Regions from separate parts of the Streptomyces sp. NPDC059875 genome, predicted to be linked through region 1. Evidence: riboswitches for the same ligand, from Rfam matches in the RefSeq annotation. Region 1 holds a riboswitch; the other holds the start of a gene.
The links. Region 1 has a riboswitch for glycine ahead of gcvT (glycine cleavage system aminomethyltransferase GcvT). Riboswitches for the same ligand answer to the same signal wherever they lie in the genome.
Positions count from the first base shown of each region.

Region 2: it holds a riboswitch for glycine, as region 1 does, so the genes downstream of both, gcvP (aminomethyl-transferring glycine dehydrogenase) here and gcvT (glycine cleavage system aminomethyltransferase GcvT) in region 1, are expected to answer to the same signal.

Region 1 is NZ_JBHWJZ010000002.1:355,878-371,318, reverse strand. It holds gene ACFV9D_RS03600 (enhanced serine sensitivity protein SseB C-terminal domain-containing protein) at 1-60, opposite strand, end outside; gene ACFV9D_RS03595 (enhanced serine sensitivity protein SseB) at 101-841, opposite strand; gene ACFV9D_RS03590 (AAA family ATPase) at 1,033-1,701, opposite strand; glycine riboswitch at 1,842-1,944, shown strand; gene gcvT (glycine cleavage system aminomethyltransferase GcvT) at 2,106-3,230, shown strand; gene gcvH (glycine cleavage system protein GcvH) at 3,319-3,696, shown strand; gene glyA (serine hydroxymethyltransferase) at 3,721-4,980, shown strand; gene ACFV9D_RS03570 (L-serine ammonia-lyase) at 5,130-6,500, shown strand; gene ACFV9D_RS03565 (hypothetical protein) at 6,501-7,142, opposite strand; gene ACFV9D_RS03560 (hypothetical protein) at 7,139-8,566, opposite strand; gene ACFV9D_RS03555 (SH3 domain-containing protein) at 8,728-9,000, opposite strand; gene ACFV9D_RS03550 (EF-hand domain-containing protein) at 9,243-9,458, opposite strand; gene ACFV9D_RS03545 (GNAT family N-acetyltransferase) at 9,533-10,171, shown strand; gene ACFV9D_RS03540 (YncE family protein) at 10,185-11,372, opposite strand; gene ACFV9D_RS03535 (polysaccharide deacetylase family protein) at 11,372-12,124, opposite strand; gene ACFV9D_RS03530 (ATP-binding protein) at 12,482-12,985, opposite strand; gene ACFV9D_RS03525 (enoyl-CoA hydratase/isomerase family protein) at 13,087-13,854, opposite strand; gene ACFV9D_RS03520 (Ig-like domain-containing protein) at 13,942-15,192, opposite strand; gene ACFV9D_RS03515 (Ig-like domain-containing protein) at 15,379-15,441, opposite strand, start outside.
Region 2 is NZ_JBHWJZ010000049.1:3,490-18,930, reverse strand. It holds gene ACFV9D_RS35590 (PhzF family phenazine biosynthesis protein) at 1-578, shown strand, start outside; gene ACFV9D_RS35585 (CPBP family intramembrane glutamic endopeptidase) at 659-1,456, opposite strand; gene ACFV9D_RS35580 (glutamate-cysteine ligase family protein) at 1,548-3,047, opposite strand; gene ACFV9D_RS35575 (hypothetical protein) at 3,528-4,127, shown strand; gene ACFV9D_RS35570 (DUF5999 family protein) at 4,463-4,669, shown strand; gene gcvP (aminomethyl-transferring glycine dehydrogenase) at 4,798-7,683, opposite strand; glycine riboswitch at 7,863-7,961, opposite strand; gene ACFV9D_RS35560 (PRC-barrel domain-containing protein) at 8,076-8,444, shown strand; gene ACFV9D_RS35555 (DNA polymerase IV) at 8,593-9,966, opposite strand; gene ACFV9D_RS35550 (MerR family transcriptional regulator) at 10,141-10,770, opposite strand; gene ACFV9D_RS35545 (bifunctional nuclease family protein) at 10,998-11,471, opposite strand; gene ACFV9D_RS35540 (MerR family transcriptional regulator) at 11,525-12,268, opposite strand; gene ACFV9D_RS35535 (FHA domain-containing protein) at 12,298-13,215, opposite strand; gene ACFV9D_RS35530 (DUF881 domain-containing protein) at 13,298-14,104, opposite strand; gene ACFV9D_RS35525 (small basic family protein) at 14,110-14,442, opposite strand; gene ACFV9D_RS35520 (DUF881 domain-containing protein) at 14,439-15,368, opposite strand.

The DNA of each region.
Region 1 (15,441 bases):
TGCCACCTGGCGCAGCATGTGCTCGACCTTTCCGGCCGCGGCCGTGCCTGACGCGCTCACCCTGGGTCCCGCCCCTCTTCCGTCCACCGAACCAGCTTAATTACACGGAGGCCCGCTGATAGAAGGGGCGCACCTGCTCCAGCATCCAGTCGCCGACCGGGTCCTGCGCAACGTCCAGCAGGATGAGATTGACCGGCCAGGCCACCTCGACCCGGCCGAGCGCGCGGCCGAGCGCGTCGAGCGGCGCGTTCCGGTCGACTCCGTCCCAGGCGGCGAGCTGGACGCCGACGAAGAGGGCGGGTTCGGTGCCCTCGACGCTGGCGAGGGCGCGGCGCGCGGTGACGACGACTCCGGTGGCCTCGAACTCGGCGGACGCGGCGGCGAGGAAGTCGACGGGGTCGTCCTGCCAGTCGGGCTCGAAGAGCCGGACCCGGCCGCCGCTCGCGGGGCCGTCCAGCGGGGTGCGGCCGACCCGGCAGAGCTCGGCGACGGCGGGCGGGGGCAGCGGGGCGCCGACGGTGCCGCCGGGGTTCACGGCGATGCCGAGCTGCGGGGGCAGACCGCGGGCGAAATCGCGGGCGGGGGCGACGGTGAAGGACATGTGGGCGCCGACACAGGCCAGGAACTGCTGCTCGGAGCTGAACACGGGGACGTAGGGGAGTCCGTCGATCTCCATCGTGGGCAGATCGAGGTCCCGGCTCTCGGGGCTGCCGCCGTTGGGCAGGGGAACCCAGACGGGGCTCCGTCCGAGCACCTCGACGAGCCGGCCTCCGGCGGCGGGGTTGCCGAGCGAGGCCGCGAGGACCTCTTCGAGCTCGTTGCCCGGCCACGTCACATCCACGGTTCCCGTATCCCCTTCTCACGCGCCCTGGTCACGGGCCCTCGGGGCAGAACCCTAACGCCGCCCTGGCGCCGCCGTGGCCAAAAGCGCACGGAGTACCCCGGTCCGGATCGCCGGAGCACCCCGGTCCGGGCCCCCGCGCACCCGGTCCGCATCCCCGGAGCACCCCGGTCCGGATCGCCCGGCAGCCGTCAGTGCTCGCGGAACGTGATCCTCCGGAGGGCACCCGCCGCGTCCCTGTCGAGGAGGGTCGCCGAGGCGCAGCCCCGCGGCAGACGGCCGGACTCGACGGAGTGCAGCAGCCGGCCGACGGCCCGGCGGTGCCGGGCGAAGGCGTATCCCGACACCCCTCGGCCGCGCTCGCGCTGCCCCTCCCGGGCGGCGGCCGGTGTGACGTCGAGCAGGACCAGGTGCAGCGCGCCGCCCCGGCGGCGGGCCTCGCGGGCGAGCCAGTTCCGCACCCAGGACTGGGTGCCGCAGTCGTGGACGACCACGCTCCGCCCGGAGCGCAGCGCCCGGCGCAGTCCGGCGTAGTGGGCGATCCGGGCCAGCGGGCGGTAGACCGCGTACGGCAGGAAGCGTGGCAGTCGTGCTTCCCAGCGCTCGCGGGCGTCCTGCGAATCGATGCCCAGGCCCTCGGCCGCGCGCCGCATGAGCGTCGACTTGCCGCTGCCGGGCAGCCCGGAGACGACGACGAGGTCACCGGCGGCGAAGGAGAGCACGCGCGGGCCGCGACCGCCGCGCTCGCGCAGATCGCGCAGCAGGGACGTGGCGGAGCCGCGCCTTCGGGTCCTGGCCCGGGCCCGCTGGGCCGTGAGACCCGCGCCCGTGGCGTAGGCGCCGGTGTGCTGGATCGTCATCGTTTCTCCCCCTGTCGGGTCCGAGGACCCCCCTGCCCACGAAGTGTAAAGAAGCGGTAATGAGGCACAAGCGATTTGCCGATCAGACCCCGCGTGCAATGATGTGCGCGCCAAGCGCACACAACCTCATACCGGCCGCTCGAATCCGCGCGGGAGAGTCCCGGAACCACCACGGTGGGCCCCGGGCGCCGAAGGAGCAAGACCCTCCCTTGAATCTCTCAGGCCCCGTACCGCGTGGATGAGGCAGATCTGAAAAGCGGGACGTCGTGTGGCGTTCCCACCCAAGGTGCAAGCCGACCTCTCGGTGACGAGATGCTCTCGGTGAACCTCTCAGGTTCCATGACAGATGGGGAGGACGTCCTCGCCCGTCATGTTTTCCGCCCTTGGGACCCGGGAGCCACCCCATGAGCACTGCACCCCGCCTGACCGCCCTCGATGCGCTGCATCGTTCGCTGGGCGCGACCATGACCGACTTCGCCGGCTGGGACATGCCGCTGCGCTACGCCAGCGAGCGCGACGAGCACAACGCCGTCCGCACCAAGGCCGGCCTCTTCGACCTCTCCCACATGGGCGAGATCACGGTGACCGGTCCGCAGGCCGTCGAGCTCCTCGACCACGCCCTGGTCGGCAACATCTCCACCGTGGGCCTCGGCCGGGCCCGCTACACGATGATCTGCCAGGAGGACGGCGGCATCCTCGACGACCTGATCGTGTACCGGCTCCAGGACCAGGAGTACATGGTCGTCGCCAACGCCTCCAACGCGCAGATCGTCCTCGACGCGCTGACCGAGCGCGCGGCCGGCTTCGACGCCGAGGTACGGGACGACCGTGACGCGTACGCCCTGATCGCCGTCCAGGGCCCGGAGTCCCCCGGCATCCTGAAGTCGCTCACCGACGCCGACCTGGACGGTCTGAAGTACTACGCCGGCCTCCCGGGCACGGTCGCCGGGGTCCCCGCGCTGATCGCCCGTACCGGCTACACCGGCGAGGACGGCTTCGAGCTGTTCCTGAAGCCCGAGCACGCCGAGGGCGTCTGGAAGGCGCTGACCGAGGCCGGCGCCCCGGTCGGGCTCATCCCCTGCGGCCTGTCCTGCCGTGACACGCTCCGCCTGGAGGCGGGCATGCCGCTGTACGGGCACGAGCTGACCACCTCGCTCACCCCGTTCGACGCGGGCCTCGGCCGGGTCGTGAAGTTCGAGAAGACGACCAACGAGGGCGACTTCGTCGGCCGCAAGGCCCTGGAGGCCGCCGCCGAGCGCGCCGCCACCAACCCGCCGCGCAAGCTCGTCGGCCTGATCGCCGAGGGCCGCCGCGTCCCGCGCGCCGGCATGGCGGTCGTCGCGAACGGCGAGGTCATCGGCGAGGTCACCTCCGGCGCCCCGTCCCCGACGCTCGGAAAGCCGATCGCCATGGCGTACGTGGACGCGGCGCACGCCGAGCCCGGCACGCAGGGTGTAGGTGTGGACATCCGCGGCACCCACGAGCCGTACGAGGTCGTGGCGCTGCCTTTCTACAAGCGCCAGAAGTGACGTTTCACACGCCTGAACGTCTCACTCCTCGTCTCATCCCGTAAGACCCGCGTACATCAGCACTCCCCCGATCCAGGAGAATCACGACATGAGCAACCCCCAGCAGCTTCGCTACAGCAAGGAGCACGAGTGGCTGTCGGACGTCGTTGACGGCGTCGCGACCGTCGGCATCACGGAGCACGCGGCGAACGCCCTCGGCGACGTCGTCTTCGTGCAGCTCCCGGAGGTCGGTGACACGGTGACCGCGGGCGAGTCCTGTGGCGAGCTGGAGTCCACCAAGTCCGTCAGCGACCTGTACGCGCCGGTGACCGGTGAGGTCGTCGAGGCCAACCAGGACGTCGTGGACGACCCCTCCCTGGTGAACACCGCCCCGTTCGAGGGCGGCTGGCTGTTCAAGGTCCGCCTCGCCGGCGAGCCGGAGGACCTGCTCACCGCCGACGAGTACACCGCCTTCACCGCCGGCTAACCGAGACCCCCTAGGGATCGATTCATGTCGCTTCTGAACACCCCTCTCCACGAGCTGGACCCGGACGTCGCCGCCGCCGTCGACGCCGAGCTCCACCGCCAGCAGTCCACCCTCGAGATGATCGCCTCGGAGAACTTCGCTCCGGTCGCGGTCATGGAGGCCCAGGGCTCGGTCCTCACCAACAAGTACGCCGAGGGCTACCCGGGCCGCCGCTACTACGGCGGCTGCGAGCACGTCGACGTGGCCGAGCAGATCGCCATCGACCGGATCAAGGACCTGTTCGGCGCCGAGTACGCCAACGTCCAGCCGCACTCCGGCGCCTCCGCGAACCAGGCCGCGCTGTTCGCGATCGCCCAGCCCGGCGACACGATCCTGGGCCTGGACCTGGCCCACGGCGGTCACCTGACCCACGGCATGCGCCTGAACTTCTCGGGCAAGCAGTTCAACGTGGTCGCGTACCACGTGGACGAGGCCGGTCTGGTCGACATGGCCGAGGTCGAGCGCCTGGCCAAGGAGCACCGCCCCAAGGTGATCATCGCGGGCTGGTCCGCCTACCCGCGTCAGCTGGACTTCGCCGAGTTCCGCCGGATCGCCGACGAGGTCGAGGCGTACCTGTGGGTCGACATGGCCCACTTCGCGGGTCTGGTCGCGGCCGGCCTGCACCCGAACCCGGTCGAGTACGCGGACGTGGTGACCTCCACCACGCACAAGACCCTCGGCGGCCCGCGCGGCGGCATCATCCTCGCGAAGAAGGAGTTCGCGAAGAAGCTGAACTCCTCGGTCTTCCCCGGTTTCCAGGGCGGCCCGCTCGAGCACGTGATCGCGGCCAAGGCCGTCTCGTTCAAGATCGCGGCCTCGGAGGAGTTCAAGGAGCGCCAGCAGCGCACCCTGGACGGCGCCCGGATCCTGGCCGAGCGCCTGGTCCAGGACGACGTCACCGCGCACGGTGTCTCGGTCCTGTCCGGCGGCACGGACGTGCACCTGGTCCTGGTCGACCTGCGCAACTCCGAGCTGGACGGTCAGCAGGCCGAGGACCGCCTCCACGAGGTCGGCATCACGGTCAACCGGAACGCGATCCCGAACGACCCGCGTCCGCCGATGGTCACCTCGGGTCTGCGCATCGGTACGCCGGCGCTCGCGACCCGCGGCTTCGGCGACGAGGACTTCGCCGAGGTCGCCGACATCATCGCGGAGACCCTGAAGCCCGGCTTCGACGCCGAGTCCCTCAAGGCCCGGGTGATCGCTCTCGCCGAGAAGCACCCGCTGTACCCCGGCCTGAAGTAATTTCGTACCCTTTTGTTCGTACGAAGCTCCGGGGCACCGCGCACACTGGACAGTGAGCGCGGTGCCCCACCCCCTTTTTCCGCTCTTCCTGCTCCGTTCTGCACCACCCCGGCAGACAACGGCGTCTAGCCCCCCACAAGGAGTTCCCCGTGGCCATCTCGGTCTTCGACCTGTTCTCGATCGGCATCGGCCCGTCCAGCTCCCACACGGTGGGCCCGATGCGCGCCGCCCGGATGTTCGCCCGCCGGCTGAAGAACGAGGGGCTCCTCGCCCACACCGCCTCGATACGGGCGGAGCTGTACGGCTCGCTGGGCGCGACCGGCCACGGCCACGGCACGCCGAAGGCCGTCCTGCTGGGCCTGGAGGGGAACTCCCCGCGGACGGTCGACGTCGAGACGGCGGACGAGGAGTTCGAGCGGATCAAGTCGAGCGGCCGGATCAATCTGGTCGGCGCGCACGAGATCCCCTTCGACTTCGACGAGGACCTGATCCTGCACCGCCGCAAGGCGCTGCCGTACCACGCCAACGGCATGACGATCTTCGCGTACGACGCGGAGGGCGCGCTCGTCCTGGAGAAGACGTACTACTCGGTGGGCGGCGGCTTCGTCGTGGACGAGGACGCGGTCGAGGGATCGGACCCGATCATCCCGGACGACACGGTCCTGAAGTACCCCTTCCGCACGGGCGACGAACTCCTCCGCCTCGCGAAGGAGACCGGCCTGTCGATCTCCGCGATGATGATGGAGAACGAGAAGGCCTGGCGCACCGAGGACGAGATCCGCGAGGGCCTGCTGGAGATCTGGCGGGTCATGCAGGCCTGCGTCTCGCGCGGCATGTCCCGCGAGGGCATCCTGCCGGGCGGTCTGAAGGTCCGCCGCCGCGCCGCGAACACGGCTCGCAAGCTGCGCTCCGAGGGCGACCCGGCGGCGCTGGCGATGGAGTGGATCACCCTCTACGCGATGGCCGTGAACGAGGAGAACGCGGCGGGCGGCCGCGTGGTCACCGCCCCGACGAACGGCGCGGCCGGCATCATCCCGGCGGTCCTGCACTACTACATGAACTTCGTGCCCGGCGCGGACGAGGACGGCGTGGTCCGCTTCATGCTGGCGGCCGGCGCGGTCGGCATGCTCTTCAAGGAGAACGCCTCGATCTCCGGCGCCGAGGTCGGCTGCCAGGGCGAGGTCGGCTCGGCCTGCTCGATGGCGGCCGGCGCCCTCGCGGAGGTCCTCGGCGGCACCCCGGAGCAGGTCGAGAACGCGGCCGAGATCGGCATGGAGCACAACCTGGGCCTGACCTGCGACCCGGTCGGCGGCCTGGTCCAGATCCCGTGCATCGAGCGCAACGGCATGGCGGCGGTCAAGGCGGTCACGGCGGCGAAGATGGCGATGCGCGGCGACGGCAGCCACCTGGTCTCCCTCGACAAGGTCATCAAGACCATGAAGGAGACCGGCGCGGACATGTCGGTCAAGTACAAGGAGACCGCCCGCGGCGGCCTCGCGGTGAACATCATCGAGTGCTGATCACCGCGCGCTGATCCCCGGGGCGGTCGGGGCCTCCTGGGGCCTCGGCTCGTTCCGCAGCAGCGGCACCGGGCCGCGCAGCGCGAAAGCTCCGGGGAGGTCCAGCCGGCCGCCCCGGCGCTGGGCGATCACCGACCCCTGCACCCCCAGGCTCGCGTCGACCGCGCAGTTCCCGGACCGTACGCCGGTCAGACAGGCGTCACGGACCACGCAGACGAGCCCGGAGATCCAGAAGACCGCGGTCAGCTCCACGTCCAGCGTGCCGATCTTCGCGCCGTCCACGTAGACGTCGACGTACGGCCGGTGGGTGGAAGTGACCCGATGGGTGGCGAGCGCGACGACCTCCTCGCTGCCCGGCAGGTCACGGGTGCGGCGCGCGGCTGACTGCAGCGCGGAGTGGCCGCGCCAGCCGGCGGCCGCGAGGTCGAGCACGTCGAGGGCGAGGAAGTCCTCCACGACGGTGGCCAGCTCGTGCTCGACCGCCCGGTCGGCGGCGGGGGTCCTGCCGCGTACGGGGGCGAGCACTGGCCCGGCCGTGTCATGGGCGCGCAGCGGGGCGTCGAGCTCCTCCCCCTCGCCGAGCAGGAACGCGCGGACGGTCGTCGGGGTCGTGGGAGGCGCCACGGGCGCGGGCATGGTCATCGGTCCTCCTCGTCGAGGGTCTGCCGGCCGGGGTCCGGGTGCGGGTCGAGCCGGGTCGTACGGGTGGGCGGCTCGCCGGGCGGCCGGTACTCGGTCACCTCGGTGGTGCCGGTCGCGGGCCGCAGGGTCGCCCGGACGTGGTTGCGGACCCAGCGGGGGCCGCGGTGCAGTCGGCCGAAGTAGACGGCCGCGGCGGCGGCGAGGGCGAGCGCGGTACCGGTCGTGGAGCCGACGACCCACCCGACGGGGGTGGTCCCGCCGCTACCGGACGGGGGCTGCGCGTTCGGATCCGCAGGGTTCGGGTCGTTCGGGTCCGCAGGGTTCGGGTCGTTCGGATTCGGATCCGTCGGATTCGGATCCGTGGGGTTCGGGTCGTTCGGGTCCGTAGGGTTCGGGTCGTTCGGATCCGTAGGGTTCGGATCCGACGGATCGGGGTCCTTGGGGCCCGTCGGGCCCGGCTCGTCCGTGACCCGGTACGGCGCCTCGTCGTACTGCTCCGGATAGTCCTGGCACACCGCCCGCACCGTGTGCGTGCCCTCCGGCGCGTCGGCCGGGACGGTGATCTCGGTGGCGAAGGTGGCCTGCTCGGTGACCGGCGCAGTGGTCAAGGCCGGCTCGTCGCCGTCCCAGAGGAGGTCGACGTTCGAGCACCTGAAGCCCGTGCCTTCCGCCTGTACGGTGCTCCCCTTCGCGCCCTCCTCCCCAGCGAGGGTGAGCTGCGGGTCCCCAGGGCTCTCGACGACGTAGTCGGCGTCCGCGTAGTAGTCCGGCTGTCCGGTACAGGCGGCCCGGAATGTGTGCGTGCCCAGTGAGGTGCCCTCCGGGACGGTCTCCGTGCGCGAGAAGTCGCCGTTCTCCCCCACGGGGATGCCGGACCCGAGATCCGCCTCGTCGACGACGTAGAGGTCGACGGTTCCGGCGGAGCACCCGTCGAACCCCGAGCCCCGGACGTCGATCGTGTCCCCGATCGATCCGTGGTCCGGGTCGAGCGTGAGCGTCCGTGACCCGTCGGGCGTGGTGCCGCCGCCCCCGGTCACGGTGAAGGTGGCCGACGCGGACGTGACGTGGCCGGTGTCGACCTCGGGGTCACAGGCCACCTTGATCGTGTGCGGGCCTGTCGTGGCGTTCATCGGGACCGTGATGGACCCGGTGACCGTGTGATCGGTCTGGTCCAGCACCACCCCGATGGGGGTACCGCCGTCGAAGGAGACCGCCGCGTAGCCGCACGGGTCGAAACCGGAGCCGGTGACCGTCACGTACGTGTCGGGTGGCCCGGAGGCCGGGTCCAGTGTGAGGGAGGCCTGAGCCGCCGCCGGCGTCAGGAAGGCCGCCAGGGGTGCGAAAGCGACCGGCCCCACGCTGATCGCTGTGCTCAGAAGCACCGCCATCAGCAATCGACGCACCAGCCGCGCGGCAGTGGACATGAGGTGAGGGGGTGGGGGTTCACCCCCCATTTTCCTCCCCCGTGCGACGCCGCGCGCGTCGTGGCCGTGCCGTCAGGGCACCAGCCGGTGCGGGCCCTGACCAGCGCGTTCATGTCCTTCAGCGCGGTCAGGGCCTTCCTTGCAGGCCGGCTGCCCCTCGCTCAGCCCTGCGGGGCGGCCGGTTCGACGTCCTTGGACAGTGGCACCTGTCCGGTGTTGTCGACGTGCCGGGCGGCGACCCACGCGGCCTTGTCGCGCAGCAGGTACCAGATGCTGTTGCCGTCGATGGTCTGGGCGTGCACTTTGCTGTGCAGGCCGACCTCGGCGCCGTGACTCAGGTTGCCGATGACGGAGGAGTCCGTGCTCGGATACTTCCGCAGGTTGACGCCGATGGCGCTGACGACGGTGCCGAACGGCTGGGGTGGACTGGGCATCTTGACCTCCAGGGGAACGCCGGAGTGGCGGGAACCCGTCCGGTATCCGGACGGGTTGCCTGCACGGTAAGGCCGATTCCCGCCGGGGAGCCGGAGGCGTGCGGGGCACTCCACGACCGGCGCCCAGCCGTCATTCCGATGGTTCCATCCGTCCGCCCGGCCGGCCGCACGGGCGGCGGTTCACATACGTGTGCACGTGGTGGCCGTGCCGGGTGTGGCGCCGCCCGTCCCTGCCCGGTGGGTCAGGCCTTGTTGAGGTCGGCCCAGAACTCGTCCCAGGACAGCTTGCCGTCGGCGTTGCCGTCACGCTGGCCGATCAGGGCCTCCGCGACCGTCTCGGTGACGTTGAAGTCACCCAGCTGCGCCATGACGCTCTTGTACTCGGCCGCGGTGATGAAACCGTCCCCGTCCACGTCGAACCGATCGAATGCCTTGCGCGCCGACTCGATGTCCGCCACAGCTTCCGCCCCTTCTTGTTGCTTCGATGACGGGGGTCAGGTTATCGGTCCGACGGGTGACCGATGATGGGGGTATGAGCGACGACGTGGCACGGATCCTGGCGGCGGCGGCGCGCGGGCAGTTCCCGCCGCCGGACGGCTCGACGACGGTGGTCCCGCAGCCGAACGCCAGGGACGTCGGCGTCCTCGCCTTCACCGCGCATTCGGTGGTCTTCACGGACGAGGATCCGTCGTGGGTGCGGGCGGAGCTCGCGGCCGCCGCGAGCGACCCGCTGGCCGCCTCGATGAACCCGGGGTTCCTCGCCGCCTTCATGCGGCGCACGGGCCGGCACATGAACACGATCGACCTGCTGACGGTCGCCACGACGCTGCCCGGCGCCCCGGGGCTGCCGTTGCGCGAGATCGAGGACCCCGACCACCCCCGGGTGGCGCGGGCGATGAAGTTCCGCGAGGACGTACGGGTGTGGGCGACCGACGGCGGGGTGCTGATCCTGGGCCGGGGCGTGGCCGGGCGCTGGGAGGCGGCGATCGAGGTCGAGGAGGACGCCAGGCACCGCGGGCTCGGCCGGGCGCTGGCCCTCGCCGCCCGGCATCTGACGCCGGACGACGTCGTCTGGGCCCAGCAGTCCCCCGGCAACGCCCGTAGCGTCCGCACCTTCCAGGCGGCGGGCTACCGCCCGGTGGCCTCCGAGGCCCTGCTCATCGCGGGCTGACCCGCCGCCCGAATCAGCGGAAGACGCCGGTGTGACCGAGCGAGTAGCGGCCGGGCTGGGGGTAGACCGCGAGGCCGTGGGGGCCGCCGCCGACCGGGATGCGGGCCAGCTGCTTGCCGGTGGTCGTGTCGATCGCGTAGACCTCGGAGTCGTAACGGCCTGACAGCCACAGCACCTTGCCGTCGGCCGAGACGCCGCCCATGTCCGGGGAGCCGCCGTCCGGGAGCCACCACTTCTTCGTCAGTGAGTTCTTGGCGAAGTCGAAGACCGAGATGGAGCCCTCGCCGCGGTTGGGGACGTACATCTCCTTGGAGTCCCGGGAGATGTAGAGGCCGTGGGCGCCCTTGCCGGTCGGCATGAGCGTCGGGGTGGTGAACTTCTCGCCGTCGAGGACCCACATGCCGTGGGCCATCATGTCGGCGATGTAGAAGGTCCTGCCGTCCGGCGAGATCTTCACGTCCTGCGGCATCGCGCCCTCGAAGGGCAGTTTCTGCTGGCCGATGACCTCCATCTTCTCCGTGTCGACCTTCAGCAGTTCGCCGGAGAACTCGCAGGAGACGACGAAGTACCGGCCGTCCGCGGAGAAGTCCGCGTGGTTGACGCCGTAACAGGAGACCGGGACGGTCTTCTTCCGGTCCATGGTGTGCGGGTCGCGGAAGACCAGTTCACGGTCGAGGGAGGCCATGACGACGGCGTACTTGCCGTCCGGCGTGAAGTAGAGGTTGTACGGGTCGTGGACCTCGACGGGCTTGCCCGCGACCCCGGTGGCCGGGTCGATCGGGGTGAGGGTGTGGCCGCGGTTGTTGTTGACCCAGAGCGTCTTCAGGTCCCACGACGGGACGACGTGCTGCGGCTGGATGCCGACCGGGATGGTCTCGATCACCCGGTACGTGGCCGGGTCGATGACCGAGACGGTGTTGGAGTTGGTGTTGGGCACGTAGACCCGGGAGGGGAAGTCCTTGACCACGGGCGAGAGCTTGTTCGGCCGGTCGGCGGCGTAGACGTCCTTGGGGTCGAGGACGGGCGGCATGCCGGGCAGGCCGTCCGGGACGGCCTTCTTCGCTACGGCCGGGGGCACGGCGGCCTCCTTCCTGGCGCCGCCGCGGGGCTCGGCCCCGTCGTCCGCGGTGCCGCACCCGGCGAGCGCGGCGAGCAGCGCGGCGGCGAGGAGGCTCTTCGTACGCGTGGTGAGAGGCAGCATCAGGTCAGCAGCTCCGTGGTCGTCACCGCGCGCAGGCCGCGGCGGTCGAGGTCGGCGAGGAGGGGCGGCAGCGCGGCGACCGTGTCCGCGTAGCCGAAGTGCAGGCTCACCACCGATCCGTTGCGGATCGACCCGGTGACGTTGCGGACGACGGCCGCCGCGCCGGGCGAGGTGAAGTCGAGGGAGTCGACGTCGTACGAGAGGACGTGCGGGTAGCCGGCCCGGCGGGCGGCCCGCTGGACGGTCGGGGTCGCGTGCTGGCTCCTGGAGGGCCGGAACCAGCTGCCGATGGAGCCGGTGAGCCGGCGCAGCCGGGTGGCGCAGGCGCTGATCTCCGCGTGCGCGGCGTCTTCGCCCAGCGCGTTGACATCGAGGTGGCGCTGCGTGTGGTTGCCGAGGTCGTGGCCGCCGTCGAGGATCCGGCGGGCGAGCTCGGGGTGGGCGTCGAGCCAGTCGCCGACGGCGAGGACGGTGACCCGGGCGCCGCCCTTCTCCGCCTCCGCGAGCACGGCGCGGGCGAGGGCGGGGTCGCCCTGGCCGTGGAAGGTGAGGGCGACCCGGGGGCGGTCGCGGGGGCCGCTCGCGATCTCCACGGGGTGACCGGGGAAGCGGCGGGGGGCCGGAGCGGCGGGCGCGGGCGCGGGGCCGCGGGGTGCGGGAGGGGTCTCCGTGCCGCACGCGGCCGTGAGCGCTCCCGTGAGGGCGGCGGCGGCACCCGCCCGCAGGGCGCCACGGCGGTCGGTCGGGGTCACGCGACCATTGGACAGCCGTTATGCCCGAAAAGTAATGATTAGGCCAATTCAGGACGTTTGCGGGCCTCCCTTCCGCGTCCACCATGCGGACACGGCGAGGAAACAAGCGGTGAACCCCATACTTATTCACCATTTACAAGGTCCGTGCTCTATGTCACCAATGATTCATTGCTGAACAGTCCATCTTTGTCCGAATTTGCCCCAGTAGGGACTTTTGGCGACAAGGCCCCCTGTCTGCCATAGTCGGGAACACGACCCCCATTGACCCGGGCCAGGTCGTCCGAGCACCGTGGATACACACCCCCCCGATCCGCGGCGCTCCCTACACAGAAGCCCCCGCACGGGGGCTTTTGCGTATCAGCGGTCGGCGACCCGCATCTCGAACCACGTCGTCTTGCCGCGCGGCTGCAGATCCACGCCCCAGCGGTCGGAGAGCTTGTCGACGAGGAAGAGCCCGCGACCGCTGATGTCCAGCTCCTGCACGGGCATGAGACACGGCAGTCCGCGCGAGGGGTCCCGGACCTCGATCCGGATCCAGCCGCGGCGGCGCAGCATGCGCAGTCCGAAGACCCGGGCACCGGTGTGCCGGACGGCGTTGCCGACGAGTTCGGAGACGAGCAGGACGGCGTGCTCGGCGATCTGCGGGGAGAGCGCCCAGTGGCGCAGGACGACGCACTGGGTGAGCCGGCGGGCGATGGCGGCGGACTCGGGACGGGACGGCAGCCGGACGTCCTCCTCGGCCGGATTCCCGTACAACTCCAGCGCCTTGAGAGCCTGTTCGTCCTCGGCTGCCGGCACCCACCGCGCGGCGGTCGCACCGCCGTGCTGCCGCGGCTGTTCCACACCTTCCAGGCCCGCCATGCCCCCATCATGGCCGGACGGACCGGGCCGCGGGGCCGTTCCGGCGGAATCGATCCCCCGGAATCGATAATTCCGGGGGATTCACCTGGCATATGCCAGAGTCAGACGAACTTCGCCTTCCCCGGGCCCTCCTCGACGAAGCTGCGCATCCCGCGCTCGCGGTCCTCGGTCGCGAACAGACCGGCGAACCAGGTGCGTTCGATCGCGAGACCGGTGTCGATGTCGGCCTCGAGACCCTGGTCGATCGCCTCCTTGGCGGCCCGCAGCGCGATGGCCGGCCCCTGGGCGAGCTTCGCGGCCCAGGCGTGCGCCTGCTCGTACACCTCGGCCGCCGGGACGACCCGGTCGACCAGGCCGAGCGTCAGCGCCTCGTCGGCCTTCACCATCCGGCCGGTGAAGATGAGGTCCTTGGCCTTCGACGGGCCGACCAGGCGGGACAGCCGCTGGGTGCCGCCGGCGCCGGGGATCAGGCCGAGCAGGATCTCGGGCTGACCGAGCTTGGCGTTGTCGGCGGCGATCCGGTAGTCGGCGCACAGGGCCAGTTCGCAGCCACCGCCGAGGGCGTAACCGGTGATCGCGGCGACGACCGGCTTGGGGATGCGGGCGATCGCGGTGAAGGAGTCCTGGAGCGCGCGCGACCGCTTGACCATGGCCGCGTGGTCCATGACCTGCATCTCCTTGATGTCCGCGCCGGCCGCGAACACCTTCTCGCCGCCGTACAGGATCACGGCCCGCACGTCGTCGCGGTCGGTCGCCTCCTGGGCCAGCTCGCGCAGCCGGTCCTGGGTGGCGATGTCGAGGGCGTTCATCGGGGGGCGGTCGAGGCGGATGACGCCGACGCCTTCGGCGACTTCGAGGTTCACAGTCATACCCGGCAGGTTAGCCGCCGTTAACGGCAACGGACCCGGTGCTGTTGCTCACAGCACCGGGTCCGCCGTACGGAGTGGCTCAGGGCCCTACTTGGTCCACTCCGACCAGCTCATGTTCCAGCCGTTGAGGCCGTTGTCCGGGGCGATCTGCTTGTCCTTCGAGTTCTTCACGATCACCACGTCGCCGATGAGCGAGCGGTCGTAGAACCAGGCGGCCGGCATCGAGCTGTTGCCGGCGCCGCGGGCGTCCCGCAGACCGACGCAGCCGTGGCTGACGTTGGCCGAGCCGAAGGTCCCGGCCGAGGCCCAGTAGTTGCCGTGGACGAAGGTGCCCGAGGTCGACAGACGCATCGCGTGCGGCACGTCCTTGATGTCGTACTCACCGCCGAAGCCGACCGTGGCGCCGTTCATCCGGGTCACCTTGTACTTCTCGCTGATGACCATCTGGCCGTTGTACGTGGTCGTGGACGGGGCGCCCGCGGTGATCGGGATCGTCTTGATGATCTTGCCGTCGCGCTCGACCTTCATCGTCTTGGCGCTCGCGTCGACCGTGGAGACCTGCCGGCGGCCGATGGTGAAGGAGATCGTCTTCTTCTGCTTGCCGTAGACGCCCGGGCGGCCCTCGACGCCGTCCAGGTTGAGCTCGACCTTCACCTTGGTGCCCGCGGCCCAGTACTCCTTGGGACGGAAGTCCAGGCGGTCGTTGCCGAACCAGTGGCCCTCGATCTCCACCGCGGGCTCGGCGGTCACCTTGATGGCGTTCTCGACGGCCGCCGGGTCGGTGATGCCCCGGGTGAAGTTGATGGAGACCGGCATGCCGACGCCGACGGTCGAACCGTCCTCGGGCGTGTAGTGGCCGATGAAGGTGTTCTTCGGGGTCAGCGTGGTGAAGGTGGTGTCCTTCGCCGACTCACGGCCCTCGGTGTCCTTCGCGATGGCGTGGACCTTGTACTGCGTACCCGCGGCAAGGTGACCGACCGGCTGCCAGCTGGCACCGTCCGCGGCGATCTTGCCCTCGACCTCGGCGCCCTTGGAGTCGGCGACGGTGACCGTCGTCAGCTTGCCCTGCTCGGCCGTCACCTTCAGCGCACCGCTGGTGGCGACCGAGTCGGCGCCGTCCTTCGGGGCGATGGTGACGACCGCCTGCGACGCCGCGTTCTCCTGCTTGCCTCCGCCGCTCTGCGCCGGGTCCTGTCCGCCCTTGCCGCCACCGGCCGGGTCCCCGCCCCCGCAGGCCGTCAGCACCAGGAGCAACGCCCCCACAGCCAGGGCCTGCAGACGCGCGCCCCCGCGCCGCCGTCCACGCGTCACCCCGGCCGATATCGGCTGCCCGTTCAAAATGGTCGTCTCCCCTCGCACGGCCTGGTCTCGCCACGGCCCGCACCCCCGCACGCATCCTCCGCGCACACGGCGCTAGATAATCACACCGCAGGACACGAAAGTTCCACGCGAATGTCACCGTTCAGTCCCAGTTGATCCAGGAACCGTGCACGGGACGCAGGTCAGCGAGGGGACGACGGGGGCTCACCGCAGGGCGGAACCTGCCTTCCATTGCATCCAGTCCATGTTCCAGCCTCCGAGCCCGTT
Region 2 (15,441 bases), on a different contig from region 1:
CCACGCTCGCCACCGCCCACGTCCTGCACACCACCGGCGCCGCGACCGGGACCGTCCGGTTCGCCGCCCGCTGCGGCATCCTCGGTGCCACCGCCGAGGAGGACGGCACCATCACGATGGACTTCCCGACCTCCGAGCTCACGGCCGTGCCGGCCCCGGACGGCCTGGCGAAGGCGCTGGGCGCGGAGGCCGTGTCCGTCCACGACACCGCGGTCGGCGATCTCGTCGTCGAGCTGCGCGACGAGGCGACCGTCCGCTCCCTGGAGCCGGACTTCGCGGCCCTGGCGCACCTCTCCGACCGGGGTGTCATCGTGACCGCGGCCGCCGAACAGCCCGAGCGCGGCTACGACTTCGTCTCCCGCGGCTTCTTCCCCGGCCTCGGCATCGACGAGGACCCGGTCACCGGCAGCGCCCACACCGCGCTCGCCCCGCTCTGGTCCGCGCGCTTCGGCCGCGACGACCTGACCGGCTTCCAGGGCGGCGCCCGCACCGGCGTCGTCCGTACCCGGCTGCGCGGCGACCGCACCCTGCTGACCGGCCACGCCGTCACCGTCATCGACGGCGAACTGCGCGCCTGACCCCGCACATGACGAAGGGGCGTACGGCCATCGCCGTACGCCCCTTCAGGCTTTCCGTCCCCTACGCGTCGCTCCTTCGCCTACGCGGTCGGCAGCCAGTCCACCTTCCCGGCCAGCAGCCCGTATCCGACGAATGCGACGATGTCGAGCAGCGCGTGCGCCACGACCAGCGGCCCGACCCGCCCCCAGCGGCGGTACAGCCACACGAAGACGACGCCCATGACCATGTTCCCGACGAACCCGCCGACGCCCTGATAGAGGTGGTACGAACCGCGCAACACCGAACTCGCGACCAGCGCTGCCATCGGTGACCAGCCCAACTGCCCGAGCCGGCGCAGCAGATAGCCGACGACGATGACCTCCTCCAGTACGGAGTTCTGCACCGCCGAAAGAATCAGGACGGGGTACTTCCACCACACGTCCGGCAGCGACTCGGGCACCACGGTCAGATTGAAGCCGGCCGCCCGTGCCCCCAGGTAGAACGCGAGCCCGGCGCTCCCGATCGCGGCGGCCACCAGCGCGCCCCGCCCGAGGTCCGGCCAGGGTCGGGTCCGGTCGAAGCCGATCGCCCGCAGCCCCGATCCCTCGCGCATCAGGAGATGGGCGACTAGGGCGACCGGTACGAGCGCCGTAGCGATGCCGAAGAGCTGCCAGGCCAGATCGAGCCACGGCCGCCCGGGGGCGTACGAGCTGTTGAGCATCGCCGCCTGTTCCTTCAGCCCGCCCGGCTTGGTCAGCGAACCGACGAAGCTGATGAGGGACGAGAGCGCGCTCGCACCGAGCGAGAGCGCCAGGACGATCAGCGTCTCGGACCGCAGGACCCTGCGCGGCAGGCCGTCGGGGGGAAGAGAATCGGCGACCACTCGTTGCTCCGACACCACACCTGTCTCCACTTCCCCATCGCGTTCCGGGTACGGAGATCATGCGTGACGGGCCCTGCCGGGCGCCATTCCGGGGCCGCGGGGACGTCTACTCGATCCCCACCGGCCACCGGTGCACCGGTTCGCCGCCGTGCATCAGCTCGGCGTACCGACGGGTCGTGGCCGCCAGGGCGGCCTCACGGTCGAGGCCGGACTCCCGTGCCCGGCGGAAGGTCTCGGCCTGCCAGGAGGCGCCGTTGACCCGGCCCCGACAGCGCTCCTCGATCACACCGAGATAGAAGTCCCGGTCGGCCGGCTCGACGTGCCAGGCGTCGAGCCCCGCCGCGGCCAGCGGCAGCAGCTCGTCGAGGACGAGACGTACCGCGGACACCGTCGCCACCCCGCCGGAGCGCCCCGGCCGCGGCCAGCGCAGCTCGGCCTCGATCCCGTGGCGACAGGCGGCGTCGAAGTTCGCGGCGGCGTCCTCGAACGGCAGCCTCTTCCACACGGGCCGGGCCTCCTCGGCGAGCGCCCGCACCAGCCCGTAGTAGAAGGCCGCGTTGGCGACGACGTCGGTGACCGTGGGTCCGGCCGGCAACACCCGGTTCTCCACCCGCAGATGCGGGACCCCGTCCACCCAGCCGTAGACGGGCCGGTTCCAGCGGTAGACCGTCCCGTTGTGCAGGACGAGCTCCTGCAGGCGCGGCACCCCGCCCTGATCGAGGACGAGGAGCGGGTCCTCCTCGTCGCAGATCGGCAGCAGCGGGGGGAAGTACCGCAGGTTCTCCTCGAAGAGGTCGTACGCCGAATCCACCCACCGCTCCCCGAACCAGGTGCGCGGCCGCACCCCCTGCGCCTGGAGCTCGGGCGGCCTGGTGTCCGTGGCCTGCTGGAAGAGCGGCGGGCGGGACTCGCGCCAGAGCTCCCGTCCGAAGAGGAACGGCGAGTTGGCGCCCACGGCTATCTGGACGGCTGCCACCGCCTGGGCCGCGTTCCACACCGCGGCGAACCGGCCCGGGGTGACCTGGAGGTGCAGCTGCACGGAGGTGCAGGCCGCCTCGGGCACAATCGACGTGGACGTGCAGGTGAGCCGCTCCACGCCTTGGATGTCGAGGGTGAAGTCCTCGCCCCGGGCGGCGACGATCTGGTCGTTGAGCAGGGTGTACCGGTCCACGGCCGAGAGATTCTCGAAGACGAGATCACGCTGCGCGAGCGTCGGCAGAATTCCGATCATGACGACGCCGGCGTCGACTTCGCGGGCCTTGCGGTCGGCATATCCCAGACCGGTCCTCAGCTCTTCCGCGAGCCGGTCGAAAACGCGGCCGCCGAGCCGGTGCGGAGCGATGTTCACTTCGAGATTGAACATGCCGAGTTCCGTCTGGAAATCCGAACTCGCGATGCGCTCGAGGACCTCGCCATTCACCATCCGGGGCAAGCCGTCCGCGCCCGCGAGATTGAGTTCGATCTCCAGGCCCATCAGATTCTGCGGACGGTCGAACCTCTTCTCCGCCAGGAGCCTCGCGAGCCCCGCCAGGCACTGCTGGAGCTTCCTGCGGTATCTCTGCCGATCGGACAGGTCGAACCCGTCTGCCACGACCTTCTCCCCCATGGAAGCGTCCCTCCCCGATTGGGCGGCCACGGCGACGGCCGCGCGCGTCACGGACGATGATGCCCAGCCGATTGATCCATAACGCCTGCGGACCGACCCCACCGAACGCTAGGCTGGATTGAGCAATCGCCCGGCACACCCCCGGGGCACATGGCAAAGGACATATTCCGTTGCCATAATCGTGGAAAGCATGGGGTCGATATTCGGCCGTCCGCAGCGGCGACGAAGTCGCAGGCAGACGAAGCGCCCTCACCGCAAATGTTGCGAATCTCCCCCGGAACAAGGCCGGATGACGCCTTGCTCGCAATATCGGCGACGGCTACCGGAAACACCGCGTGAACACGTCTCGTATAAACTCCGTGAACGAGGCAGAGTGTTGGCGCCCGGCCATGGCTTCATGGCCCCTCCGGCCCGGCAGCCCACAGCGCCGTCGTACCTGCCCACGCATCACCGTGTCTCCTGAGCGAGAGGCGACCCACCATGCTCCGACCCTCCCCGGCCCCTGCGCCGGCCCTGCGCAGTGTCCTCGCGGCCCTCGGTTCCCCCACCGCCGTCCGCGAGGCACGAACCCCCGCCCTCCGGTCCGCCCAGGGGCCGCTGAGCCCCGAACTGCCCCTGCCCGTCCACGTCCTCGACGTGCGGGACCAACTCGTCCCGTCCGGGCAGGCTCCGCGCACCCGGCTCACCGGCTGGCGGTTCCTGATCCGGGGCACCGACCGGGCCGTCGCCGCCGCCGACACCATGCTCACGCCCGACGGCTGGTCCTTCTCGCACTTCTTCGAGGGTCCGTACATCACCGCCACCGAACGCGCCCTGCTCCAGGCCGAGGCGCTGCCCATGACGTACCAGCCGCGCCTGCTCTCCGTACCGGAGCTCTACATGCTGACGCTGTGGCTCCACGGCGACACGGAGGCCGACGGGGCATCGGATTCGCCCGCACCGGCCGATCTCCTCGTCCCGCTCGCCCCGGCGCCGCCGGGCATCGCCGCCCACCGTCCGCACCGCGTCGCCGACCTGATGCCCGTCCTCACCCTGCGCCTCGCGCCGCCGCCGCTGTTCGGCACTCCGGCGCCGGCCTGAACCACCGCACCCGTAGCGCGCACGCCCCGCGGCCCGCCTCCAGCACCGGGCCGCGGGGCGCCTTTCTGTCCGAACGCCGCCGTCGAACACCCCGCCCCGTACGGACTAGCCCACCAGGGCTACCCCGAACCACCCGAAGAGACCGCCCAGTTGAGCTGAACCGCCCGCGCGGGTGATACGTCTTCATGCAGTAGGAAGAGCTGCCGTGAAATACCTGCGGATCGACGTCCGTGGGGGAACACTGGACCAACCGAACCGACAAACGGGGGGCGGCCATGAGCACCGCATCGAGCCGCAGGACGACAGACACCACGACGCAGCGAAAGAACCCACCCATGTGCCAGCACCAGCCCGCCTGTCCCACCGCCGACTCCGCCGACCGGGAGGCGGCCCGAATGATGGCGCACCACCCGGAGCAGGGCTGGAGCCTGCTGTGCAACGGCGTCCTGCTCTTCGAGGACACCGGTGAACTGCTGCCGGACGGAAAGATCATCGCCCCGCACCGCCCGCTGACGACGGGCCGGGTGACGACTGCCGCCTGACGACCGGGCACCGTCGGGCACCACACCGTACGAGGGAACACGCCAAGGGCCGGCCCGGAGAAGTCTCCGAACCGGCCCTGACTCATGCCCTGTTGCCGAGGGCGATCAGCTCATGCTCGCGCTCACGCTCAGTTGTCGTACTCGTCCATCGGCGGGCAGGAGCAGACCAGGTTGCGGTCGCCGAACGCACCGTCGATCCGGCGGACCGGCGGCCAGTACTTGTCCGCGGCCGAGACACCGGCCGGGAAGACCGCCTCGTCACGGGTGTACGCGTGGTTCCACTCGCCGCCCAGCGCGGCCGCCGTGTGCGGGGCGTTGTGCAGCGGGTTGTCGTCCGCCGGCCACACACCCGATGCGACCTTCTCGATCTCGCCGCGGATCGCGATCATCGTGTCGCAGAAGCGGTCGAGCTCGGTCAGGTCCTCGGACTCGGTCGGCTCGATCATCAGCGTGCCGGCCACCGGGAACGACATCGTCGGCGCGTGGAAGCCGTAGTCGATCAGGCGCTTGGCGATGTCGTCGACGCTGACGCCGGTCGCCTTGGACAGCGGACGCAGGTCGACGATGCACTCGTGGGCGACCAGACCGGCCGGACCGGTGTAGAGCACCGGGTAGTGCGGCTCCAGGCGCTTGGCGATGTAGTTCGCGGCGAGGACGGCCACCTGCGTGGCGCGCTTGAGGCCCTCGCCCCCCATCAGACGCACGTACGACCACGAGATCGGCAGGATGCCGGCCGAGCCCCACGGGGCCGCCGAGATCGGGCCGACGCCCGTCTCCGGACCGGCGGACGGCTGCAGCGGGTGGTTGGGCAGGTACGGCGCGAGGTGTGCGCGCACACCGACCGGGCCGACGCCGGGGCCGCCGCCGCCGTGCGGAATGCAGAAGGTCTTGTGCAGGTTCAGGTGGGACACATCGCCGCCGAACTTGCCCGGCTTGGCCAGCCCCACCAGCGCGTTGAGGTTGGCGCCGTCGACGTACACCTGACCGCCGGCGTCGTGCACCTCGGCGCAGATGTCCGCGACGTGCTCCTCGAACACACCGTGCGTGGACGGGTACGTGATCATCAGCACGGACAGCTCGTCACGGTACTGCTCGATCTTGGCGCGCAGGTCCGCGACGTCGACCTCGCCGTCGTCGGCGGTCTTGACGACCACGACCTTCATCCCGGCCATGACCGCGGAGGCGGCGTTGGTGCCGTGCGCGGAGGACGGGATGAGGCAGACGGTGCGCTGCTCGTCGCCGTTGGCGCGGTGGTAGGCGCGGACGGCGAGCAGACCGGCCAGCTCGCCCTGCGAACCGGCGTTGGGCTGGATCGACACCTTGTCGTAGCCGGTGACCTCGGCGAGGCGCTCCTCCAGCTCGGTGATCAGCGTGAGGTAGCCCTGCGCCTGCTCGACCGGGGCGAAGGGGTGGATCTGGCCGAACTCGGGCCAGGTCACCGGCTCCATCTCGGTGGTCGCGTTCAGCTTCATGGTGCAGGAGCCGAGCGGGATCATGCCGCGGTCGAGCGCGTAGTCGCGGTCGGCGAGCTTGCGCAGGTAGCGCAGCATCGACGTCTCGGAGCGGTGCGCGTGGAAGACCGGGTGGGTGAGGTACGCGTCGGAGCGCAGCAGCCCGGCGGGCAGCGCTTCCTCCGTGGCGGCGTCCAGCGCCTCGATGTCGGCGTCGACACCGAAGGCGGCCCAGACGGCGGCGACCTGGGCGCGACCGGTGGTCTCGTCGCAGGAGATCGACACGTGGTCGGCGTCGACGAGGTACAGGTTGACACCGGCCTCGCGGGCGGCGGCGACGGCCTCGGCGGCCTTGCCGGGCACGCGGACGGTGAGGGTGTCGAAGAAGCTGCCGTGGACGACCTCGACGCCACCGGCGGTGAGGCCGGCGGCGAGCACGGTGGCGTACCGGTGGACGCGCTGAGCGATCTGCTTCAGGCCGTCGGGACCGTGGTAGACGGCGTACATGCCGGCCATGACGGCGAGCAGCACCTGAGCCGTACAGATGTTGCTGGTGGCCTTCTCGCGGCGGATGTGCTGCTCACGGGTCTGCAGGGCCAGGCGGTACGCCCTGTTGCCGTCGGCGTCGACGGAGACGCCGACGAGGCGGCCGGGCAGCGAGCGGGCGTGCTTGTCCTGGACGGCCATGTAGCCGGCGTGGGGTCCGCCGAAGCCCATGGGCACACCGAAGCGCTGGGTGGTGCCGACGGCGATGTCGGCCCCGAGAGCACCGGGCGAGGTGAGCAGGGTCAGCGCGAGCAGGTCGGCGGCGACGGTGACGATCGCACCGAGCTCGTGGGCCGCGTCGATGAGCGGCTTGATGTCACGGACGGCACCGGAAGCACCCGGGTACTGCAGGAGCACGCCGAACACGCCGCGCTCGGCGATCTCTGCCGGAATGCCCTCGCTGAGATCCGCCACGACGACCTCGACGCCGGTCGGCTCGGCGCGGGTCTCGATGACGGCGATGGTCTGCGGCAGGGCGTCGGCGTCGATGAGGAAGACACCGTTCTTGACCTTGCCGACCCGGCGGGAGAGCGCCATGGCCTCGGCGGCCGCGGTGCCCTCGTCGAGGAGCGAGGCGCCGGAGGTGGGCAGACCGGTGAGGTCGGCGACCATGGTCTGGAAGTTGAGCAGCGCCTCGAGGCGGCCCTGAGAGATCTCGGGCTGGTAGGGCGTGTAGGCGGTGTACCAGGCCGGATTCTCCATGACATTCCGAAGAATCACCGGCGGGGTGAAGGTCCCGTAGTACCCGAGGCCGATCATCGGGGCGAGGACCTGGTTGCGGTCGGCGAGCTCACGCAGCTCGGCGAGGACCTCGGCCTCGGTGCGGGCGGCGGGCAGGCCCAGCGCCTCGGCGTTCTTGATCACGTCCGGCACGGCGGCGGCCGTGAGCTCGTCGAGGGAGCCGTAGCCGACCTGCGCGAGCATCTTGGCCCGGGCTTCGGCGTCGGGCCCGATGTGCCGCTGCTCGAACGGGATGCCCTGTTCGAGTTCGGAGAGCGGAGTGCGGTTGGCGGTCATGTACGGAGGCCTCCTGGTCGTCACGACCTGCGAGGGACACCACGGCGCGGGTGCCCGGACGGCCTCCCCCTCTGTCATCTCAACCTGAGAGCTTCACCGGCACGCCAAAACGGCTCGCCGGTTTTCACCGTCGGTGAGAGCGGATGCCGTCGGACCTCCGCTCTGCTTTCCAGAGTGACCTCGTCCGTGCGGTACAGGGGCCTGAGAGATTCCGGGGAGGATTTGCTCCTTCGGCGCCTCCGAAAGGTTTCTCCGGAGGACTCTCCCGCACAGGGTCGACAGCCACAGCCAGCCTACCAGCGAGGTTCCCGGTCCCATCGCTCAAGTGGCCGACATCCCAGATGTGCACTTTCGTAGTCTTTGTAGAGCAGTTGCGACCAGTTGGAGGGACCGTGCAGACCGACATCGATCCGCGCAGCCTGATCGGCCGCAAGGCGTTCGACCGCGAGGGACACAAGATCGGGACCGTGGACGAGGTGTACCTGGACGACGCGACCGGGGTACCGGAGTGGGCCGCGGTCCGCACGGGCCTCTTCAGCCGGGACGCCTTCGTCCCCCTCGAGCCGAGCGAACTGGCGGGGGACGGCCTCCACATCCCGTACGACCGGTCCCTGATCAAGGACGCCCCGGACTTCGGCGTGGGCCGCCACCTCTCCCCGGAACAAGAGCTCCAGCTCTACCGCCACTACAACATCGCCCTCCCACCCCCACCACCCCCAGACCACGACTTCGGCCGCCTGGCCGGCCAAGAAGAAGCCTGACGACTTCACCGCGCCCGCCAGCACGGACGCATCCCACGGCCGCCGACGGCGTCCAGCCACCCACGGGAAGGCCCGCACCTCTTCATCCGAGTTGCACGGGTGGTGCGGGTGGGAACGACAAGCCCGGCCGAAGGCCGGGCGCACCCCACTACGCGACCGCCGCCGTACCCGCCCCGCCCCCCACCAAGGGCAGCGGCTCCCCGACCTCCAGCTCCGGATCGTCCACGAGAAACGTCCGCACCCGCCCCGGCGCAGACCCCGGCTCCTCGAAGCGCACGGTGACCCGCCCCACCCCGCTCCCCTGCACCCACCCGGCCCCGTACACGGCGTGCCGTACGTCGTGCCCGGGCGACCACCGCCGCTCGAAGTGCGGCGCCTCCGGCTCAGGCCCCTGATCCAGAGGTGCCTCCTCCACCACACCCCCCGCCGGCGGCTCCGCCGCCCCCGCCGCTTCCGCCTGCGCGAACAGATCCTCCTGCGTGTAGTCCGCGAGCCCGCTCACCCCCACGCCCAGCAGCCGGACCCCGCCCGTCGTGTCCACCCCCTCGAGCAGCCGCCCCGCCGCTTCCCGCACCACCACCGGGTCGTCCGTCGGCCCCCGCAGCGTCTCGGAACGCGTCAGCGTCGAGAAGTCGAACCGCCGCACCTTCAGGACGATCGTCCGCCCCGAGTGACCCGACGCCCGCAACCGGCCCACGCACCGCTCCGCGAGCCGCTCCACCTCGATCCGGATCCGCACCCGGTCGTGCAGGTCCACGTCGAAGGTGTCCTCCACCGACACCGACTTCGCGTCCCGCTCGGCCACCACGGGCCGATCGTCGTACCCCTGGGCCATCCGGTACAGGGAGGCCCCGTGCGCGCGCCCAAGGAGCCGTACAAGCTCGTCCTCGCCCGCTTCCGCGAGGTCCGACACCGTCGTCATCCCCGCCCGCCGCAGATGCTCCCCAGTGGCCGGCCCGACCCCCGGCAGGATCCGCACCGACTTCGGCCCCAGCAGCTCCCGCTCGGTCCCCGGCTCTATGAGCACCAGACCGTCCGGCTTGGCCTCCTCCGAGGCGATCTTCGCGAGCATCTTCGACCCGGCGAGCCCCACCGACCCCGTCAGCCCCGTGGTGGCGAGAATGTCCCTGCGCAGCCGCTCACCGGCCTCGCGCGCGCTCGCGCTGTTGTCGGCCACACCCCCGGCCTCCAGGTCGACGAAGGCCTCGTCCAGGCTCAGCGGCTCCACGAGCGGCGACAGCCGCCCGAGGAGCTCCATGACCTGCTCGCTGATCGCCCGGTAGAAACCGAAGCGCGGCACGAGGTAGGCGGCGTTGGGCGCCAGTCGCCGGGCCTGCGCCATCGGCATCGCGGAGTGGACCCCGAAGCGCCGTGCCTCGTACGAGGCCGTGGCGACGACCCCGCGCGGGCCCAATCCCCCGACCACCACCGGTTTTCCGCGCAGACTCGGCTTCGCCGCCTGCTCGGCGGCGGCGAAGAAGGCATCCATGTCCAGATGCAGGATCGTCGGCGCGGCTCTCACATCTCCGATGCTCCCCTACGCCACTGACAACCGACTCGCACTGACGTACGACACGCTCAGATCGCCCGGGTTCGCCCGGTCGCCGCCCGACATGCTCAGACCCCCGGGCTCGCCCCAGACGCCGCCCGACACGCTCAGCCCGCCCAAGTACGCCCCAGGCCCCGCCCGACGCGCTCAGACCGCCCGGTCGCGCCGCCGCCGCGCGAGCTCGTCGCCCGGATTGTGGCCGATCAGCGTCTCACCGGTATCGATGCGCTCCCCGTGCAACTGCGAGAGCGCCGCCTCCACATCGCGCCAGACGACACCCACCGCGATCCCGAAGACGCCCTGCCCGCCCTGGAGCAGGTCGACGACCTCGTCGGGCGAGGAGCACTCGTACACCGTGGCCCCGTCGCTCATCAGGGTCATCCGCTCCAGGTCACGGAAGCCGCGGGCCCGCAGGTGCTGCACGGCGGCCCGGATGTTCTGGAGCGCGACCCCGGTGTCCAGGAACCGCTTGACGATCTTGAGAACGACGACGTCGCGGAAGCTGTACAGCCGCTGCGTCCCGGATCCGTACGCGGGCCGCACGCTCGGCTCGACAAGGCCGGTACGCGCCCAGTAGTCCAATTGGCGGTAGGTGATCCCGGCCGCCGCACACGCCGTCGGACCGCGGTAGCCCACCACGTCCGTACCGGACGCCACACCCTCGCCCGCACTCGTGTCCGTACCGAAGTCGCCCACACTGCCGTGTAGCGGATACGGACCGTTCTCCCCGGGCGCACGCCCGAGAGAGCCCCCTGCCGTACCGTCGCCGCTGCTCATCACGCCGACCCTCCGTCCTTGACCTGCCCACACGAAGGTAGGCAGTCACTCGGGGTGCGTCAACGATCGCCACACTCGGCACGCCGAGTGATAATCACCCAGAGAGTGGTTTCCCGTGTCCCTCTCCAGGGAACGGCTACTCGAATGCTCTGACCGCACCCGGCGCGCGACAGCCAATGACCGGACCACGGCCGGCCCGCCTCACCGGCTGGTGGACCCGGCCCGCCTCACTGGCTGCTGGACCCGAAGTCCTCCGGGGAGATCTGGTCGAGGAACTCGCGGAACTTCTCCACCTCGTCCTCCTGCTCGTCCGGAATCGCGATACCGGCGTCGTCGAGCACACCGTCACTGCCGAAGATCGGCGTCCCGGTGCGCAGGGCCAGCGCTATCGCGTCGGACGGCCTGGCGCTCACCTCGACGCCGCTGGCGAAGACCAGCTCCGCGTAGAAGACGCCTTCACGGAGATCCGTGATGCGGACCTCGGTGAGCTCCTGGCCCACGGCTTCAAGGACGTCCTTGAAGAGGTCGTGCGTCAGCGGCCTGGCAGGGGCCATCCCCTGCTGGGCGAAGGCGATCGCGGTCGCCTCACCCGGTCCGATCCAGATGGGGAGGTACCGATCGCCTCCCACTTCACGCAGGAGCACGATCGGCTGGTTGGAGGGCATTTCCACCCGGACACCCACAACGTCGAGCTCGTTCACACAGCAACCCTAGGACGTGCCCGACCGGTTTGGGTAGTCGGGCCCCTACAAGATCACTGCAGCTTGAGCCCCAGAGCGGTCTGGACCAGTGCCGCGTGCAGCCGTACGGAGAGCCCGGCGAGCTCCTTCGCGGTGGCCTCCGCATGGGCTCTGGTCTGCGGATTACGGTGCCGGCGCAGCGGCGCGACCATCTGCTCGATCAGCCCCGCCTCCCGATCGGCGGCCGCTTTGACCGCCCTCAGGTGCCGCGGTTCCAGACCGAATCTCCCCAGATCCGCGACAAGTCTGGCGACGGTGACCGCCTCGGCGTCGTAGCCGCCCTCGGCTCCCGCGGTGATGAGCCCGTACGACTCCCACTCGGCGAGCTCCTCCTCGCTCACCTCGGCGGCGGCGAGCAGCTCGGCGCGTCCCACCCGCGCGGCGGTCGGACGGTCACTCTCCGATTCCCAGGCCCCGTCGAGCAGATCCCGCTGCGGGCTGGGGGACGGGAGCTTGATCTGCTCGCCCCGGGCAAGGGCGTCGAGATGCTCCCGGATGACCTTCAGCGGAAGATAGTGGTCCCGCTGCATCCGCAGGATCTGAGCGAGCCGCTCCACGTCCTGCGGGCTGAACTTCCGGTAACCGGAGGCCGTGCGCCGGGGCTCGACGAGCCCCTCGGCCTCCAGGAACCGGATCTTGGAAATGGTCACTTCGGGAAACTCGTCACGCAGTTGGTTCAGCACCGTCCCGATGCTGACCAGCCGGTCGCCCGCGGTGGCGGTGCCGTGTCCGGCACCGCCCGTCGGTGTTCGCAGCATGGACCTTCCCTGAAGGCTTCCCGGAGGCGTCACACGCCCCGCTGGCTCGAGTAGAAGACCAGCCGGTACTTGCCGATCTGCACCTCGTCGCCGTTGGACAGAACGACCGATTCGATCGGCTCACGGTTGACGTACGTGCCGTTGAGGCTGCCGACATCGGCGACCGTGAAGCTGCCGTCCTGCGCCCGCCGGAACTCCACATGGCGCCGCGACACGGTGAAGTCGTCGAGGAAGATGTCGCTCTGCGGGTGACGGCCGGCCGTGGTCAGCTCGCCGTCCAGCAGGAAGCGGCTGCCCGAGTTCGGGCCACGGCGCACGACGAGCAGCGCCGATCCGGCCGGCAGCGCCTCGACGGCCGCCAGGGCCTCGGGCGACAGGGACGGCATCGCGGTCTGACCGGTGACCTCGGCGTCGTACGCCTCGAGGCCGGAGATCGAGATCGTCGACGTCGTCTCGGACGCGCGCTCCACGGGCGCCCCGCCCCGCAGCGGCGTGCCGCAGTGGGAGCAGAAACGGCTGTCCGCGGCGTTGCGGTGACCGCACCTCGTACACACCGGCATGGACGCATCCTCCTGCCGCGGCTGACCCGCGGAGGTCTGGGTCGCATACGGATCGGGGGTGAACCCTCCACCCGTACTTGAGGTCGATGGCTCTCCGAAACCTATGCGGCCGGCACCGGCAGGGTCAACAGACGACGCGCCCTGGCCGTCGACCTCGTCACGGAAGAGCGGGCGTTCGCCACCCTGCTCCTCGCTCTGGGCGTGGCGCGGCGCGCGGTGCTTGGCGTTGCCGCCGTCCTCGCGTGCGCTCTTGCCGAACAACTTCGCAAAAAAACTCACGGGCGATTCCCCTTGACCGAAACAGACCCGCCCGTGGGGCAGGACGAACCCTGAATGAACACACCTGCCGACCCGGACATCCTCACAACGTCCGTATCCTCCGGACAGTTTCCACCACGCACCACGCTTGTGATGCGGCGACCCCCCGCAACGTCTTGCCCTTGTCGCGCGACCGCCATGCACCCCCGCCTCACTGCGAGGACGACTGAGCGTAGTCAGGCCGCTTCGCAGGTCGCAAGGCATCCACAACGATCTTCTCGGACCGGGCCACGGTCGCGGTGGCCTGCTCCTTCTCCAGTGTCTGGATGACTCCACCGGGGATGTTGAGCGCGGGCTCGAGATCCTCGGGCTTGCCGATGACCTTGAAGACGTACGGAGCGGCCACCTTCGTTCCATCGATCTCTATATCGCCGCCCGCACCCGAGAAGTAGCTGTCCGCAACCACCCGTACGTCGTTGATCTGGATCGCCTCGGCGCCCGCGGCCCGCAGCTCCTGGATCGCGTCGAGCAGCATGTCCGACTCCACCGCCGCCGAGGCGCCCGCGACGGTCAGCGTGATGCCAGGACCTTCGGCACCGACCGTGCCTGCCAGGATGCCGAGCTGCCGCTCCTTCTCCTGGGTCTGCTTGCGGGCCTCCTCGGCCTGGTCCGAACTGGACTCGAGCTCGGAGCGCTGGTTCTCCAGACGCGTCTTCTCGTCCTCCAGGCGCTGCGTGCGGTCGTCGAGCTCGTCGAGGATGCGGACCAGGTCCTCCTGACGAGCACCGCGCAGCGCGCTGTTGTCGCTGGTGGAGCGGACCTGGATGGCAAGACCAAGGCCGAGGACGAACAGCAGCAGGGCGACGATGAGCTGGGCTCGGCTCACCCGCGGCGGCCACAGCCCCGCGGCCAGCCGCTGCCGCCCGGTCAACTGCGGCTCGGGGGTGGCGGGAGTCGCCGGCGTCGCCTTGTCGTCGTCCGGGTTCTGCGGGGTCTCGGGGTGCGCGTCGTTGCTCATCGGCGTCACGCCCGGAACACGTGCCGCCGGATGGCGGCGGCGTTGGAGAAGATCCGGATGCCGAGCACGACGACGACACCGGTCGACAGCTGCGCGCCGACACCCAGCTTGTCGCCGAGGAAGACGATCAGCGCGGCCACCACCACGTTCGACAGGAAGGAGACCACGAAGACCTTGTCGACGAAGATTCCGTCGAGCATGGCACGGAGGCCGCCGAAGACCGCGTCGAGGGCGGCGACCACGGCGATCGGGAGATAGGGCTCGACCACCGCCGGAACCTCGGGCCGGATCAAAAGTCCGACCACCACTCCCACGATCAGGCCCAGTACGGCGATCAAGATGTGCCCTTCCCTGTGTCGGCCGTGGCCTGTCCGGTGGCCTTGGCCGCCCCGGCTCCCCTCGGCTCTGCTGTACGTACGATCAGGCTCGGCGCGGCCGGCAGACGCACCTCGGTCTCGGCCGAGATGCTGGTGCGGATCCCGAAGTTCTCCTGCAGCGCGTGCAGGTACTGGCCGTCGGCGCTGTCCTGGAACGCGGTGCTCAGCCGCTGCCCGTCCCCCACCGCGAGCACCGTGTACGGCGGCACCAGCGGCTTGTTGTCGACCAGTATGGCGTCGCCCGCGGCCCGGATCGCGGACAGCGATGTCAGCCGCTGGCCATTGATCGCGACGGCCTCGGCGCCGGACTCCCACAGACCGTTGACGACCCGCTGCATGTCACGGTCACGGACCCGGCCCGTGTCGGAGAACCCGCTGCTCTCCCGCGGACCCCCGCCACCCTGGTCGGTGTCCTTGGCGTCGTCGACCACGAGCTTCACTCCGGGCCCGTGCACCGGAGTCGCCCCAGAGAGCAGCGCCACCAGCTCGGCCTGGTCACCGCCGTGCTGCTCGAGCGCCTTGCGCTGCCGCTCCCCCACCTCGGCGCGGATCTTCTCGACGTCCTGCTCCAGGGCGTCGGCCGCGGAGGTCTCCGCGTCGATCCGGCCGATCAGCTCCTGCCGCTCCTTGGCGACCACCGGCGCGGAGATCCGCGCCTCTGCGGCGCCCACGGTCACCACGGCCGCGGCAAGCACGAGGCCGGCCGCGAGACCGAGCTTGGCCCGCAGCGTACGCGGCAGCCCGCCGCCCTCGGCCGCGCGCCGGGCCGAAGCCTCCGCGTAGCCGTCGTCGAGCGCGTGGTCCATCACGTTGTTCAGCAGCGACATGGACGCGTCCGGACGCGGTGGTGGTGATCCGGTGCTCCGAACGGGGTGCTGCTGCGACATGCCGCACATCGTCGCACGTCGGGGGTGCTACCGCCGAATGGCCCCACCGAAGAGCCGGGAGGCGTCCCACGGA